4 regions of the Neobacillus phoenicis genome follow, and region 2 is predicted to be linked to each of the others. Evidence: riboswitches for the same ligand, from Rfam matches in the RefSeq annotation. Region 2 holds a riboswitch; each other region holds the start of a gene.
What was found. Region 2 has a riboswitch for lysine ahead of AA0X95_RS13610 (amino acid permease). Riboswitches for the same ligand answer to the same signal wherever they lie in the genome.

Region 1: it holds a riboswitch for lysine, as region 2 does, so the genes downstream of both, AA0X95_RS06235 (ABC transporter substrate-binding protein) here and AA0X95_RS13610 (amino acid permease) in region 2, are expected to answer to the same signal.
Region 3: it holds a riboswitch for lysine, as region 2 does, so the genes downstream of both, AA0X95_RS09860 (aspartate kinase) here and AA0X95_RS13610 (amino acid permease) in region 2, are expected to answer to the same signal.
Region 4: it holds a riboswitch for lysine, as region 2 does, so the genes downstream of both, dapA (4-hydroxy-tetrahydrodipicolinate synthase) here and AA0X95_RS13610 (amino acid permease) in region 2, are expected to answer to the same signal.

What each region holds. Positions count from the first base shown of each region.
Region 1 is NZ_CP154847.1:1,176,282-1,180,600, reverse strand. It holds gene AA0X95_RS06250 (hypothetical protein) at 136-402, opposite strand; gene AA0X95_RS06245 (amino acid ABC transporter ATP-binding protein) at 552-1,274, opposite strand; gene AA0X95_RS06240 (amino acid ABC transporter permease) at 1,271-1,954, opposite strand; gene AA0X95_RS06235 (ABC transporter substrate-binding protein) at 2,016-2,813, opposite strand; lysine riboswitch at 2,895-3,077, opposite strand; gene AA0X95_RS06230 (M20/M25/M40 family metallo-hydrolase) at 3,416-4,319, shown strand, end outside.
Region 2 is NZ_CP154847.1:2,625,233-2,629,551, forward strand. It holds gene asnS (asparagine--tRNA ligase) at 1-199, shown strand, start outside; gene AA0X95_RS13600 (hypothetical protein) at 406-573, opposite strand; gene AA0X95_RS13605 (helix-turn-helix domain-containing protein) at 737-955, shown strand; gene AA0X95_RS13610 (amino acid permease) at 1,005-2,486, opposite strand; lysine riboswitch at 2,596-2,785, opposite strand; gene AA0X95_RS13615 (YitT family protein) at 3,009-3,824, shown strand; gene AA0X95_RS13620 (PH domain-containing protein) at 3,867-4,319, opposite strand, start outside.
Region 3 is NZ_CP154847.1:1,921,286-1,925,604, reverse strand. It holds gene AA0X95_RS09870 (succinate dehydrogenase cytochrome b558 subunit) at 1-540, opposite strand, end outside; gene AA0X95_RS09865 (YslB family protein) at 987-1,445, shown strand; gene AA0X95_RS09860 (aspartate kinase) at 1,649-2,863, opposite strand; lysine riboswitch at 2,980-3,157, opposite strand; gene uvrC (excinuclease ABC subunit UvrC) at 3,228-4,319, opposite strand, start outside.
Region 4 is NZ_CP154847.1:2,749,371-2,753,689, reverse strand. It holds gene AA0X95_RS14320 (ring-cleaving dioxygenase) at 1-550, shown strand, start outside; gene AA0X95_RS14315 (GNAT family N-acetyltransferase) at 756-1,226, opposite strand; gene AA0X95_RS14310 (phosphotransferase) at 1,255-2,127, opposite strand; lysine riboswitch at 2,320-2,499, shown strand; gene dapA (4-hydroxy-tetrahydrodipicolinate synthase) at 2,623-3,510, shown strand; gene AA0X95_RS14300 (S1 domain-containing RNA-binding protein) at 3,655-4,098, shown strand; gene AA0X95_RS14295 (hypothetical protein) at 4,180-4,319, opposite strand, start outside.

The DNA of each region.
Region 1 (4,319 bases), 1.4 Mb from region 2:
CCGCGGGCGTGCCGGGGAGCCTCCTCGTCGCTTCGCTCCTGCGGGGTCTCCCCTGCCCCGTACTCCCGCAGGAGTCTTCGCCGCCTTCCGCTCCAATCAACAGAGTTAAAAATCAACAATGTTCTTTAACACAGCCTACCTTTTAAAAAGTTTCCTTTGTTTCATGTAATCGATCGCCTTAGTTTTATTCTTTTGTTTAGAAACATATTCTGCTTCGTTTTTATCACTATAATAGTTATTAAATCTTTCTTCTGGAAGAGTACCTTCAGAAATTGCTTTTTTAACTGCACAGTCAATCTCGTTTATATGAGTACAGTCAGAAAATTTACAACTCCTAGATAACTCTATTATATCTTCATATCCATGATCTAAGTTTTTAACTACTTCTTTATTAAATTTCATTTTTCAACTCCCTCTTTTATCTTGTTAAACCAACCTACAACAATACTTCAATAATAAAGCGAATTTCTCCTTCTCGAAGAAATGCGCCTTTTACTTTAGTAAGTGAAAAAATGACGTGTGGCAATTCACACGTCATTTTAAAAGGGATTCTATAAGATTTGATTCAAGAACCGCTGTGTCCGCTCATGCTGAGGGTTCACGAAAATCTCGCTTGGATGTCCTTCTTCTATTATTTTGCCGTCCGCCAGCATGATCACGCGGTCAGCCACTTCTCGGGCAAAGCCCATTTCATGGGTAACGATAACCATGGTCATCCCTTCGCGAGCAAGGTCCTTCATAACCTGAAGCACTTCCCCTACTAGCTCAGGATCCAATGCCGAAGTTGGCTCATCAAACAGCATGACTTTCGGTTCCATCGCCAACGCTCTTGCAATCGCCACCCGCTGCTTTTGCCCGCCAGACAGCTGCTCTGGATAGTAGTTTGCCTTATCGGCGAGGCCTACCTTTTTCAAAAGGGTCATCGCTTTTGCACTGGCGGCTTCTTTCGTTTCTTTTCGAACAAAAATCGGGGCTTCGATAATGTTTTCTAACACCGTTTTATGCGGAAAAAGATTGAAGTGCTGAAACACCATTCCTACCTTTTCTCTCACTTTATTCAAGTTTGTTTTGGTGAGATCAATTTTTTCAGAATCAATCGTAACCTCTCCCTGCTCTACCACCTCTAAAAAGTTTAAGCAGCGAAGCAACGTACTTTTTCCAGAACCACTGGCACCAATCAGTACGACCACTTCTTGTTCATGGATTTGTAAATCAATATTTTTTAACACGTCCAGCTTCCCAAAGGATTTAGATAGATTACGAACATCAATCATGCGACACGTACCTCCTTCGGCTTACTAACATCCAGTTTCTTTTCCAAACGGTTGGCAATCCATGTGAAAATGAGGACGATAATTAAGTAATAGATTCCAACGACAAAATACGTTTCAAACGGCATATAGTTTTCCCCTTGAACACTAAGGGCCGTGTTGTAAAGGTCTGTTACCGCAATATAGGCAACGAGTGAAGAATCCTTTAAGCCGATAATGAACTGATTGGCAAGGGACGGAATTGATCTTTTGAAAGCCTGTGGGAAAATAATTCTTCTCATCGCGAGTGAGTAGGTCATTCCAAGCGATCTGGCCGCTTCCATCTGACCACGATCAATTGATTGAACGGCTCCTCTGAAAATTTCTGCGATATAAGCTCCTGCGTGAACACCCAATGCTAATGCCCCCGCCGTGAAGCTATCCAAGTTCACGATGTTGGCAAGTCCATAATATAAGAACATGATCTGAACAATCAGTGGGGTGCCGCGAATAATCCCAATATAGATGTCGGCAATGCGATTTAATAGTTTACTAGTGGAGATCTTAAAGGCGGCAAAAATGATACCAATCACCATCGCAAATAATAAAGAGATTGCTGTAATAGAGATCGTCATCCAAGAAGCTTTCAAAAAAGCAATTCCATGCTCACTAAAAATACTAATAATATTATCTAAAAAAACCACGAGGCTTACCTCCTTTATTAAATTATGTCGAAGGGGGACAGTCCCCCTTCGACATAATTTCTTACTTTTCCATTACGTTGGTGTTGAACCATTTCATGCTGATTTTTTCGTATGTGCCATCGTCAATCATTGATTGGATGGCTTCGTTGATTTTGTCAGCTAACTCTTTGTTACCTTCAGCAACCGCTACGCTTACACGGTCTTCGTTCAACAATTCACCGATTGCTTTGATTTTTAAGCCTTTTTCATTTTTTGCACTTACCCCAACAATTTTGTCAGTGATAACAGCATCTAAGCGGCCAAGTGCTAAGTCTTGAAGGGCGTTGACGTCTGTTGGGTAGCCTTTCACCTGGTCAGATAGATCTTCAGCCATGTCTTTCCAAGTGCTCGCTTGAATAACTCCGATTGTTTTCCCTTTCAGGTCTTCCTTAGACTGGATCTCGTTGTTGCCTTCCGCTACAAAAATCTGTGCACCAGATAGATAATATGGATTTGTGAAGTCAACCTGCTTATCACGCTCAGGTGTAGCTGTCATACTTCCGATAATTGCATCATATTTCTTCGCCTTTAACCCTTGAATAATCGTTTCCCATGGGTTTGTTACAGGATTGGCTTCAAGTCCAATTCTCTTCGCAATTTCTGTTCCGATTTCAACGTCAAATCCAGTTAATTTACCGTCTTTTTTAAAGTTTAACGGCGGATATTGTCCAGTCATTGAGAACGTTAAGGCCCCTTTTTTCACTAATTCATGCTTGCCACTGCTAGCTTTTGCTGCTTTTTCCCCGTCAGCCTTCTCTGTACCGCAAGCAGATAAAAGTAACATCATCGCTGCAGCTAATAAAATTGCAAACTTTTTCATAAATATTCCCCCTTTGATAATAAAAAGACACCGTCACATATGCGTATGACGGTGTCGTGCACACCCTCATCGATCAGCATTGGTGAAGATAGCTCTCCACAATTCCTTGGAATTGTGACAGTTCTGCCCCTATTCGAGTGCAGACCCAGCTTTCTGAAAAAAGTGATTTCAGAAGCTTCGGCGATTGATCCTTTTTCCTATTTTCATAGATTTCACTGAATCTCCCATAGGATACTAATAAAAATCGCGACCTCTACCCCATCTAATGCTTAAAGACGAGGATTTTTATATTTAGTTTGACGAAACTTTTTTCAGTATAATAAAATATTCCAACAAATGCAATAATGTTTTTAATGGAATTTCTAACCAAATGAAAAGTCTTGACGGAGCTTTAACTTCTGAGATACATTTTTCTAAAATACCAATTTATTAGAAAAGCGGAAGCGCCTTGGTCAGCCCCGACAGGCAAATGTTCTTCGGCAAGAAAAATTTGACTTTTATTGCCGAAGGTTATTTGACCCGAGGGGCTAGGCGCTGGAGCTGGACAATTCTCCAAGTACAATGATAGAAATACTAATTTTATAGAAAAGAAGGTTAGGCGTATGTTGCAATGTCGAGAAGATGTACTGGCATTCACAAAACAGCTCGTAAACATTGAAAGTGTCGTTAATACTTATGGCGAAAAAGCCATTGCCCAGGCTTTATATTCCATGATTTCTTCTTGGACCTATTTTTCACAAAACCCAAGTCATCTTGTGTTAGAGCAAACACACAACGATCATCAAGAGCGCTATAATGTACTGGCGTTTGTCAAAGGAACAAAGGGAACGAGCAATCGAACCGTCATCCTCATGGGTCATACGGATACTGTTGGCATTGATGATTTTACCCACCTGAAAGATCAGGCCTGCTATCCAGATGAGCTGATGGAATCCTTGAAAAACGAAGAGTTGCCTGCTTCTGCAAAGGATCATTTACAGTCCGGAGATTGGATGTTTGGCCGTGGCGTCCTTGATATGAAGAGCGGCGTCGCTAGTCATCTCTATCTGTTAAAATATTACTCGGAGCATCCAGAAGAGCTAGACGGAAATCTAGTTCTTTTAGCGGAATGTGATGAGGAAGACAGCTCACACGGTGTACTTTCTGCCTTAAAAACATTGAAACGCTGGAAAAATGAACATGATTTCGCCTATTCTGCTGCGATTAATGCCGATTTCGTGGCGCCGCGCTATGAAGGCGATGACAATCGGTATATCTATAAGGGCACGGTCGGAAAACTGCTGCCGTCATTTTTTATTACGGGAGCAGAAACGCATGTTGGCTCTGCCTTTGAGGGATTAGATCCCAACTTTATCGCGGCTGAACTGACGAGACAAATCAACTACAATCCAGAGCTATGTAACGAAGCGTTTGGAGAAACGACAGTGCCGCCTGTTTCGTTAAAACAAACTGATTTGAAGCCGTCTTATACGGTTCAAACGGCGTTAGCTGCCTATGTCTATTACA
Region 2 (4,319 bases):
TATTTTGGCTGGGAAAATTAATGAACTTGGTATGAATGAGGAAGATTACTGGTGGTACTTAGAGCTAAGAAAATACGGTGCAACTAAACATTCTGGTTATGGCCTAGGATTTGAACGTTTGATTATGTACTTAACTGGTATGACAAACATTAGAGATGTTATACCATTTCCAAGAACTCCAGGAAATGCAGAATTTTAAGCCAAAAAGACCAATTCATTCAGTGAATTGGTCTTTTTTTGATTTTTCACATTATAAACAAGCATAAAATTCGACTTCGAGAATTGTCCAGCTCCAGCGCCTAGCCCCTCGGGTCAAATAACCTTCGGCAATAAAAGTCAAAAGGCGGACTTTTCTTGCCGAAGAACATTTGCCTATCGGGGCTGACCAAGGCACTTGCGCTTTTCTTACTGTAATTCTTCTTCAAAATAAAACGTACCTGGGTGCTCTTTAACGGTATAGGAGTATCTCTTCATATTTTTTACATACTGCCACTTTAAAATGGTGACCATTTCACCAGTTTCTTTAATGTTTACAGTTTGACCGCTACTATAACGGTTATTTGAATTCTTCATTTAATTACACCCCTTCTATATTACAACTTAAGTATAACACAAATTAATTTATTCTATTTGTCCTTCCTTTAGGTTATACTTTAAAGTTAAAAACTGGGAGGGATTCCTTTTCCTTTCATTTTTAATGCCCCTATGCTATGATAGATGAAAGTGAGGTGTCATTTTGACAAATTATAAAGCAAAAAAGAGTAACCTCAAGGCCTTATTATCTAAAAACGGCATGGATTTGGATAGTTTGGAAAAGAACACCAGTATACCTAGAACTCAACTCAATGACTATTTATCCAAGAAAGTAATGAGTTTAAATTCTGCAATGACTATTTCCAAAGAATTGAATTGCAAGATTGAAGACTTATATGTATGGACTGCGGAAGAAGCATAAACGCAAATAAAAAACAGACTCTTGTGTGAGTCTGTTTTTTATTTGCGTTTTAGTTTGATAAATCACATTTATCTAAAGGAATTAATTTAGTTTTCTTGGTGAATTTATATCCCATCCATAAGATAAGGAAAAGCGGTAACCCTATATAAGATACCAATACACCATTCCAATCGATACTGCTTCCAATAAAGGCAGAATAGTTTTGTCCTAAAACAACGAATCCACAAACAGCAAAGGCGAAAAAAGGACCGAAGGGGAAGAATTTTGATTTATATGGTAATAAACTTAAGTCCTTGCCTTGCGCGATAAAAGCTTTTCTGAATCGATAGTGACAGACTGCAATTCCGAGCCAAGCAATAAATCCGGACATACCAGATGCATTTAATAACCAAACATACACCGTTCCATCTCCGAAGAAAGAAGCAAGAAAGGCCAAGGTGCCGACTAAAGTTGTTGCGATAAGAGCATTGACAGGAACGCCATTTTTATTTAGTTTCCCTAGAAACTTTGGAGCTTTGCCTTCACGTGCTAAGTCCCATAGCATTCGAGTAGAAGCATACATACCGGAATTACCCGCTGATAACACAGCTGTTAAAATAACTGCATTCATGACAGAAGCAGCAAAAGCAATTCCTGCTTTTTGAAAAACAAGAGTAAAGGGGCTAACCGTAACATCACCATTTGCTAAGTTTTCATTTGTATAGGGAATAAGAAGACCGATTACTAAAATAGCTAAAACATAAAATAAAAGAATCCGCCAAAATACTTGTTTGACCGCTCGTGGAATTGCTTTCTTTGGATCCTCCGTTTCACCTGCAGCAACACCTAAAAGCTCTGTTCCTTGAAAGGAGAATCCTGCGGCCATAAAAATTCCTAACATTGCCATGAAACCACCGTGGAAAGGGGCGTCACCAACTGTGAAATTTTTGATGCCGATTGCTTCATCTCCCATGATACCGACAATCATTAGCGTACCAGTTATGATAAAGACAATAACCGTTACCACCTTTACTAATGAAAACCAGTATTCTGCTTCACCAAACCCTTTAACAGAAAGATAATTTAATAGAAACATAATGACTAAAAAGATTCCGCTCCAAATGAATGATGGTGTATGTGGAAACCAGAATTTCATAATCATTGTTACGGCAGCTAACTCAGCTGCAATGGTGATGGCCCAGTTATACCAGTAATTCCAACCTAGTGCAAAACCTAGGGAAGGATCGACGAATTTAGTTGCATACGTACTAAAGCTTCCGGCAACAGGCATATAGGCTCCCATTTCTGCTAAACCTTGCATCAAAAAGTAAACCATTAAACCAATAATGATATAGGAGAGAATGGCCCCGCCTGGTCCAGCTGAGTGTATGGCTCCTCCACTAGCAAGGAATAAACCAGTACCAATGGTTCCTCCAAGTGAAATCATGGTAAGGTGTCGAGATTTAAGGCTTCGTCTTAACTCAGAGGGTTCTTTTTTAGGTGATAAACCACCATTATATTCATTTTCTTTTAATACTCTTGCTGTTTGCATAATCTTTACTCCTTTTTTGATTTCTTTCTTTTTTTCGAGAAGGAGTTTGGAATAAAAAATGCCATCGAAGTAGAATCGATGGCATTATCAATACCCCGCATCATACCTTCCGAAAGATAGCTCAACACGAATGGCTGGTAGGTCCATTCGTGACAGTTCTGTTCCTATTTGGAGACAGCCCCAGCATGCTTTTTCAGAGAATAAAGCACACTTCGGCAGTTTTTCCTTTCAAACGGAGTCAAAAATGTCTCAGCATCTCATCCGCCATACTAATAAAAACCGCGACCTCTACCTCATCGGTTTGATGAGGATTTAGCTTATAAAATTATTATATTTCTAAAGTATAAATAATATCGTACATTTGTCAATATATTTTACTCCAATAACTTTTTTGCTATTACAACCTTATGCTAATTAACAGATAATTAAATCTTTTGGAAAAAAACTATTAAATTTACTTTAAAAATGATAATCGGTATTATTTTTAAATATAAATGATGGCAGTGTTCGGAGGTATTTTCCATGCGGATTTTTGGAATTATTACGGGATCACTAATTGTTGTACTGGCATTTAACCTTTTTTTAATACCTCACGAAGTGTTAAGCAGTGGACTGAGTGGTATTTCCATGATATTAGGTATGGTTACGCCTCTTAATACTGGTTTAGCAAATTTCCTTTTGAATTTTCCGTTACTGGTTATTGGGTACAAAATGTTAGGCAAAAAATTTATTATGAACTCGATCTTTTCAGTGCTCATCATATCTGTTGGGCTCTATGTTGTACCTGTCTATGAAATTGCAAATGATAGGATATTGTCTTCCATCTTTGGTGGTGCTTTAACAGGTCTTGGGGTAGGCATTGTTTTCCGAAGTTCAGGTTCTACAGGCGGATTTGATATTATTGGTATGATTGTTTCAAGAAAAAAGGACTTTCCAATAGGCACACTTCTATCAGGGATGAACGCAGTTGTTATTTTGATAAGTGGATTTTTGTTTAATTGGGATGCTGCACTGAATACCTTAGTATCTATATTTGTAACAGGTAAAGTAGTTGATTCCATCTATACGGACCATGCTAAACTAACGATAATGATAATAACAGATAAAGGTGAAGAAATGAGGTCACATCTGTTAACCAATCTGTACCGAGGATTGACAATTATGGATGGGGTTGGCGGTTACTCAAATAATAAACGAAATGTCTTAATAACAGTAATATCACGATATGAACTGAATGAGATAAAAAATCTTATTGTTGAGGTAGATCCTACTGCATTTGTCAATATTACTGAAACGATTGAAGTAATGGGACTGTTTCATCGTCCTAGTCCCTCTTAATAAAAATGGGCCGCACTATCTAATAGTGCGGCCCATTTTTTATTAATTATTAATGTATTTTTCAAATACATACCCAAAATCTTTCACACAATACTGTTTTTTACTATCATCTAGCCATTGAAAAGCCGCTTGGTTCAGCATTTTAAATTGAACAACTAAATTGCTATCCGGACTTGTTATTCGACCTAGAGTAGTAGAGGCAACATCAAGGCTTTGTTTTGCAAATTGAAGGCTGATTTCATTTTCATGAGATATTTCGGAAATTTTTATTAAAGCTTTATATAAATCCTTTACTTCCTCAATATGTTTCTTATGAACGTCAATTGAGAAAGGCTGTGAGCCAATTTTGAACTTAATTTCAACATCAAGGTCCACGGTCCCAGCTGTTTCAAGTTTAACATCAGAAATCCGATTGGTTGCATAGCTGTATCGATGCAGCATTCGCTTCTTGCTTGTAGCACTTGTACCATCAAGGTGAATTAGGGCATTATTTGT
Region 3 (4,319 bases), 700 kb from region 2:
TGTAGAAATAACCTGTGAGCGAGGTGATACTGTGATCCCCCAGCTAACAAAGAAGGACCAAAGTCCGTTTGCAAAGTGGAAAATCGCCGAAAGGATCCCTACTAAATAGAAAACAAACATAAATGGAGATGTCAAAATATTATGCATCATATCATAGGATACTTCCGCACCAAACGCCGCTGCTACACGTGTTTGCCAAACGTGCCACGTAATAAAGATGAGCGTGATTACACCCGATACACGTTGAAGCATGAACATCCAGTTCCTAAAGAAACCAAATCTTTTTACATTACTTTTAGCGGTAAAAGCAATATAAAGTCCATAGATTGCATGAAATAGTAATGGTAAATAAATAATTACAGTTTCTAAGACAATGCGGAATGGTAGACTTCCCATGAAGCCTGCTGCCTTATTGAAAGACTCTGGACCTCCAGTGATAAAATGGTTGACTACAAGATGCTGTGTAAGAAACACTCCAATTGGAATGACCCCTAGCAGCGAATGTAATCTGCGATTAGCAAACTCTCGATTCCCCGCCATACATTTACCCCCCTTAATTTTTAAAAAATGATGTTAAGCTCTTTCTTCTTATGTACCCCTTAAAGAAACTTAACCCAATACCACTGTGACAATAATGTGACATGTCCATTTTACTCCCATCGACATAGAGCGTCAAGAAAACGGATACACAATCTTTATCAAAAAATAAAATTTTTAAAATATATTGATATTATAATAGGATAGTACCTATTTAATAAAAACAGCTGCTTCAGTTCCCCACACAACCCATATTATTACATTTAATTACCAACATCTTACGGTTGGTATTTCCTCTCAAACGGATAAGATAATTATGATGATAAATAAGATAAGATATTCCGAAATAATATATCATTCACATAAGGATTTATTCACATTTTCAGCAAATCAGTACTGAAAAATAAATCAAATTGTATATAATAGAATGATAGAAAGAGGGGAAGCTTGTGAAAGAAAGTACAGCCGTTAATCAACATTTGAATTATGAAGAGCCAGAACCAAGAACCATTTCAATGTTTGGGTATGAAATCATTAGGGAATACCTTTTGCCAGAGATTCTAGGCAAAGACACCCCTGAAATCTTATACTGGGCAGGAAAACGTCTTGCACGAAAGTTCCCATTACCTGACCACGAAACATTAGTTGAGTTTTTTACTAATGCTTCTTGGGGACAGCTTGAAATCATAAAAGAGACGAAAAATGAAATCGAATTTGAACTAATAAGTCCACTTATTGTTTCTCGTGTAAAATCAAAAGCAGAACACTTCTTCCAACTCGAAGCCGGCTTCCTTGCCCAACAAATTGAACTGCAAAAAGAAGTGATTGCAGAAGCGTTTGAACACCCTGTAAAAAAAGCAAACAAAGTCCAATTTACTGTTAAATGGGATCGTAAAGATGTAATTTAGTAAGAAAAGCGCAAGCGCCTTGACCAGCCCCGACAGGCAAATGTTCTTCGGCAAGAAACGTCCGCACTTTGACTTTTATTGCCGAAGGTTATTTGACCCGAGGGGCTAGGCGCTGGAGCTGGACAATTCTCGAAGTCGAATTTATACTTTCCTTGATCATCGCAAAGAGGCTGACTCGAATTGAACGAGTCAGCCTTTTCTTATTAATTTCCAAGCTCAAATGCGCTGTGTAGGAGTTCAACTGCTTTTAACATTTTCTTTTCTTCTAAAACAGCAGACACCTTGATTTCAGATGTGCTGACCATTTTAATTTGGATGTCGTTTGAGGCTAGCACTTCAAACATTTTCGCAGCCACACCCGGATTAGAAATCATTCCTGACCCCACAATGGAAACCTTCGCTAGTTTATTTTCTGCATCAAGTTGTTCATAACCAAGTACAGCCTTATTGTCTTCTAATACCTTTAATGTCTCTAACAGATCATTGGTATGTATGGAGAATGATAAATTAGCCGTTCCCCCTTCTGTTGTGCTTTGAATAATAATATCAACGTTGATATGATTTTGAGCAAGAGTTGTAAAAATGGTTGATAAACTGGTTAAGGAATTAGTTAACCCCAAAACGGTAACCTTTGTAATCTCATCTTCAAATGCAACACCACGTACAACTAAATTTTGTTCCATTGTTGCTTCCCCCTCAATGACTGTTCCTTCGATTTTCTCCATGCTTGAACGAACTTCAAGTCTTACTTGATAATTTTTAGCAAATTCTACCGCTCTTGGATGCAGTACACCTGCACCTAGATTAGCAAGCTCCAGCATTTCATCATAGGAAACGGATAATAACTTACGGGCATCTTTCACATATCTCGGATCTGTTGTAAATACACCCGTTACATCCGTGTAAATATCACATTTATCTGCTTTTAACGCTGCTGCCAGGGCAACCGCTGTCGTATCAGAACCCCCTCGACCAAGAGTGGTGATTTCCCCTTCTTCAGTTATCCCTTGGAATCCGGCTACAATAACAACCTTGCCTTCTGCAAGTTGGTTTTTAATGGATTCTGTTTTGATATTAGAAATTCGTGCGTTTCCATGGACCGGCTCTGTTACAATTCCTGCCTGCCACCCTGTATAGGAAACCGCTGGTAGACCTTGTTGATTTAGGGCCATGGATAATAAAGCGATCGTTACCTGCTCGCCTGTCGATAGGAGCATATCCATATCCCGTTTATTTGGCTGTTTGGAAATTTCCTTTGCTAGACCAACGAGCTGATCCGTTGATTTCCCCATGGCAGAAACAACGACAACAACATTATTGCCTCTATCTGTTTCCTCTTTTACACAGGCTGCTACATTTAAAATTCTTTCTACACTGCCAACGGAGGTTCCCCCAAATTTTTGAACAACTAAACCCATCATTTCCCCTTCTTTCAGTTATGCTCTACCTATTTTGCTACAAAAACATAAATAAAAAAGCAATGAGAGGCATCTCATTGCTTTTTGAACACGAAAAATAAATTCCTGTACAAATAACGTAAGATAGCTCTCCAAGACACGCGTCTTGACAATCCGGCATTTATTCAATACAGGACCAGCAAAGAAAGAAATGAGACTTTCCTTACTTCGGCGAACATTCCCTTTCATGATTCTTCCTTGAAGCTCATCCTTCTCAGAATCACTACTCTTGAAGCTCGCACCTCTACCTTCACTTTAGTACTATAAAGTGATAGTAATTTAAATTTTCACTAATTATAGCATGGTCAATTTATTCTGACAATAACTATTCTTGAAGTTTTTTCATTAACTCTTCTGCCACATTTAATGGAATACCAATGTCGGTAAATTCCTCCATAGTCGCTTCTTTCATTTTTTTCACAGATCCAAACTGTTTAAGCAATAACTTTTTACGTTTTTCCCCAATGCCAGGAATATCATCCAATAAGGATTGAAAGGCGCTCTTTCCACGTATTTGGCGGTGAAAGGTAATAGCAAAGCGGTGAACTTCATCTTGAATACGTTGCAGCAAATAAAACTCCTGACTGTTTCGTTCAAGTGGAACAATTTCTAAAGGATTACCGTATAACAATTGTGACGTACGGTGTTTTTCATCCTTTACAAGACCCGAAAGTGGAATATCTAATCCTAATTCATTTTCTAAAACGTCCCTAACCGCTTCCACATGTCCTTTTCCACCATCAATTATAATAAGATCCGGTAGAGGAAGATTTTCTTTTAATGCTCTTGAGTACCTTCTTCTGGTTACTTCCCTCATTGATTCATAATCATCCGGTCCCTTTACAGACTTGATTTTATACTTTCGATATTCTCTCTTATTCGCTTTCCCATCTGTAAACACAACCATTGCTGAAACGGGATCTGTCCCTTGTATATTTGAATTATCGAAGGACTCAATCCGATGCGGCGTGTAGATTCCAAGTAACTTTCCAAGGTTTTCAACTGCCTTAATGGTACGTTCTTCATCCTTCTCAATTAAAGAAAACTTTTCATTCAAAGCGATTTTTGCATTTTTAATCGCAAGGTTAACAAGATCCTTCTTTTGTCCCTTTTTCGGTTGAAGAACCTTTACTTCTAGAAGCTGTGCAGTCATATTCAAATCAATTTCATCTTGAATCAGAATTTCCTTTGGCTTAAAGTGGTTGGCCTTTTGGTAAAATTGTCCTAAAAACGTAAGGATTTCTTCTTCTGGCTCATTGTAAATAGGAAACATGGAAACATCCCGTTCAATCAGCTTTCCTTGGCGCACAAAAAAGACCTGTACACACATCCAGCCTTTGTCAACAGCATAACCAAACACATCACGATCCGTGAAATCCGTCATGGTGATCTTTTGCTTTTCCATGATGGTTTCAAT
Region 4 (4,319 bases), 120 kb from region 2:
AAAGGGTCCAATCCCTTTAGAATACGCCATCACTGGATTAGGACCAATCTTTGTTCGTGTGGCCAATTTTGATTACTTTAAAGAAATGATGGAAAAAGTTCTTATGTTTAAAGAAATTGCACAAGAGGATGCTTTTCACTTATTTGAAGTAGGAGAAGGCGGTAATGGTGCCCAAGTAGTTGTCGAATACAATGCAGTACTGCCCCCATCGCAACAAGGCTTTGGTACTGTCCATCATGCAGCATTTCGTGTGGAGGATCGTACGGTTTTGGAAGAATGGATGACTCGTATTGAAGGGTTCGGCTTTGGTACCTCTGGTTTTGTTGACCGCTACTTTTTTGGGTCATTATATGTAAGAGTAGCACCTCAAATCTTATTTGAGTTCGCTACAGATGGTCCTGGATTTATGGGGGATGAGCCCTATGAAACACTCGGTGAAAAACTATCTTTGCCTCCATTCTTAGAAACAAAACGTGGTCAAATTGAAAAAATGATTCGTCCTATTGATACAGTTAGAAGCACAAAAGATTTAGTAAAAGAATATAATTAATACTTTATCACCCAAGGAAGCTTGAGATTCGGAACATCCTCAAGCTTCTTTTAAATATTGGCTGTGTTAAAAGTTAATGTTGTTTTTATAGAAAATGTTGATTGGAGCGAAGCGACGAGGAGGCTCCCCGGCACTCCCGCGGAAAGCGAAGCACCTGGAGCGGAAATCAACATTCATGTTTAACACAGCCTTAATATTTAAAGACTCATGCTTTAACCATTATTGAAAAGGAATAATCATTTGAATTAAATTCTTTACTCTTAACAAATCCCATTTTTTCATAAAGATGAATGGCCCTTTTATTAAAATTGGCCACAGTTAAGCGGATAGGAAAGTTTTTATATTTTTCTTTGATCAGGTCAAGGATAAATGTACAGTATTCATAGCCATTTCCTTTTCCAGTTTCTCCGGGATGCATACCAAGTCCAAAATCAATAAAACCATCAAGGTAGGCTCCAAACTGGTGACCTGTTGGAACCTGGGCAGACTCTCCCACGCAAAAAAAACCTATTAATTTATTTTCAGCATTAACTACAGCATAATAACTGCCATTCAATAATTCTTGAAGGGATTCATTTGTTAATTCATTATCATAAAAATCATATGGCTGGTTATATTTCCACCCCAATACTTCTTTAGCATATTGTTCATTCATTTTGTGAGACATTAGATACATAATTAAACCCCCTCTTTTTTTGAAATTGCTAATAATACATTGATGAGCTTACTAATTCTGTGTCAATCGTCCATTTTAATCTGCGAATCCATTCCTCCTGAACTGCTTGTGGCGCTTGTTCAACTTTTTGTAAGACCTTCCAAACTTTATATAAACTGTAAGCCTTTACTTTTTCAGGGGAAAGTTTGACTTGATTATACTTCTTGTATTCTTCTAAAAACAAACGATTTAATAAATCTGCCTGTTCAGGATAATGAAGCTTTGTAAACCAGCAGACCCAGATTATATCTGTTAATGGATCAGCCCATTCAGACCATTCCCAATCTAATACTGTAAGACCGGATTCAGCTGAAAATAAGACATTATGTACACCATAATCACCATGCGTTAAAACCCAATCTTTCTTTGACTCATTAATGTGTTGTAATATGTCCCTTGATCTTGAAATAAGAATTTCAGGAACAAAGTCCAAATTTAAGTTCATTTCATTTATAGTACATTTTCTAATTCCTTTTGAAGTTATAGGATGTTTCTTAATATGGATCCTATTTGCAAGTGTTTCTCCTAAGCTTTTAAACAGTACTTTTGTTGTCTCAATATCATGATTCTCTATGATTGATTGACCGTGTAATCCTTGTCTATACTCCATGACCACAAGTTTAAATTGATTTGTTTCTACTAAGTTATATATTTTCGGTACTACCTCTGTTTCTTGCAAAAAATTTAAACTATTGATTTCATTTTCGAAATCTTTATTATTTGTCTTCGCTACTTTTACAACCAATGAAGGCTGAGTCCCCTTTAATAAGAAGGTTTCATTTGTATATCCTCCTGTTAATCGGACAAGTGTAAAATCACCGTAGTGTTCTTTTAAATGATTTTTTACTAATTCTTCGATCAAAATAACACATCCACTCTGTTTATGTTCTATATGACATTTACTATTATTTAACATTTTCATAGATTAATATTACTTCTTATCAACTCTTGATTGGCCTCTTTTTTTTATAAACCTTCCAAATAACTTGTATAATAATAGAAATTCTGTTATAGTAACAGTCAATTAAATATTTCTTACTTCAATACCATTTGAAGTGAGGATAGAGGCGCAAAAACCATGAGTACTCAATTCGAGGAGAATGAGATCCACTGACAATTGTGAAAAGGGGAATTTGCCGAAGCTGAAAGAAACTCATATATCTTGAAGCTGGTTCTGCTATTGAATAAATACAGAACTGTCATATAGGTAACTATATGGAGGGCTATCTCACGCATGGGAACAATTATTAAATCATGTTTCTATTGCAGCAGCGAACCCTCGCTGTTGCTTTTTTGCGTTGACTATTAAGCTGCCTTCCCCGCTCTAATTAAAAAAAATATTTAAAGGGTGAGAAAGATGAATTTTGGCCAAGTTTTAACTGCGATGGTTACGCCATTTAATCAACAGGGGGACATTGATTATATTGCAACAAAAGAACTCATTAATTATTTAATCGCTAATGGTTCTGATGGATTAGTTATAGCTGGAACAACGGGTGAATCTCCCACATTAACGACTGAAGAAAAAGTGGACCTATTTAAATTTGTTGTAGATGTTGTTGATAGCAGAGTTCCTGTCATTGCAGGAACTGGTTCCAATAACACAAGAGCCTCTATTAGCTTAACAAAGCAAGCTGAGGATGCTGGTGTTGATGGAATTATGCTGGTTGCTCCCTACTACAATAAACCATCTCAAGAAGGATTATTTCAACACTTTAAAGCAATCGCCGAATCTACATCACTCCCGGTCATGCTATATAATATCCCAGGACGAAGTGTGGTTAATATGACTGTCGAAACAATCGTCCGTTTATCCAAGATTAATAATATTGTTGCTGTCAAAGAAGCAAGCGGAAACCTTGATGCCATGTCCGACATCATTAGCCACACTTCTAGTGACTTTACACTTTATAGTGGGGATGACGGATTAACATTACCTGTTTTAGCAATTGGTGGCACAGGAGTTGTCTCTGTTGCTTCGCATATCATTGGAAATGAAATGCAAGAAATGATCAATAATTTTAATAATGGTAATCTTAAGGAGGCAGCAACAGCACATCGTAACCTCCTTCCAGTAATGAGAGCATTGTTTGCAGCACCAAGCCCAACACCAGTAAAAGCAGCATTAAAAATGATTGGTGTACCTGTAGGTGGTGTACGATTACCACTTGTCCCATTAACGGATGTAGAACAACAAACATTACAGAATAGCCTTCCAATCAGTTTACTAAAGGTATTCAGTTAATAGAGAAAATATTTTTATTAATGAATATTTCAATAGAAGATATTTCAAAAAAAAGTTAGAAAAATCTATTCGATTGATTCTATTTCCCTTGAAAATTTGTTATAATTAAGTAGTTTTAACACTATTGAGGGGGAAAAAGATTTCATGTCAGTTGAAGTAGGCAGCAAAGTCCAAGGAAAAGTAACAGGAATCACTAATTTTGGAGCATTCGTCGAATTACCTGGAGGTACAACAGGTCTAGTGCATATTAGCGAAGTTGCAGAAAGCTATGTAAAAGATATTAATGACCATCTAAAAGTAGGCGACATGGTTGAAGTTAAAGTAATTAGTGAAAAGGATGGTAAAACTGCCCTATCCATTAAAAAAGCGATAGAAAAACCTGAAACATCATCTTATTCACAACGCCCGCCACGGCAGGGAAGATCTGATAACCGTTCAAAAGACTTCCGTCCAAAAGGTAATTTTAAACCTAAAGAAACATTTGAAGATAAAATGGCTAAGTTCTTAAAGTCTAGTGAAGAAAATTTATCTTCACTTAAGCGCAACACAGAAACAAAACGTGGTGGCCGAGGCGGAAGACGCGGATAACATTAACGTTATAAAAACTATTCATATATAGAAAAAGAGGTTGACTCTATAGAATGGGTCAACCTCTTCTTTGTCTATTACCTAAGATAAAACTGATTTAACACTATTTTTAAATTGAACCTCTTCAATAGCCGGGTCAACGGTAACCTGATTTCCTACTACCATTAAATACTTTTCTGGTGTTTTTGACCCAATAATCACACCTTTCTTTATAAGAGATT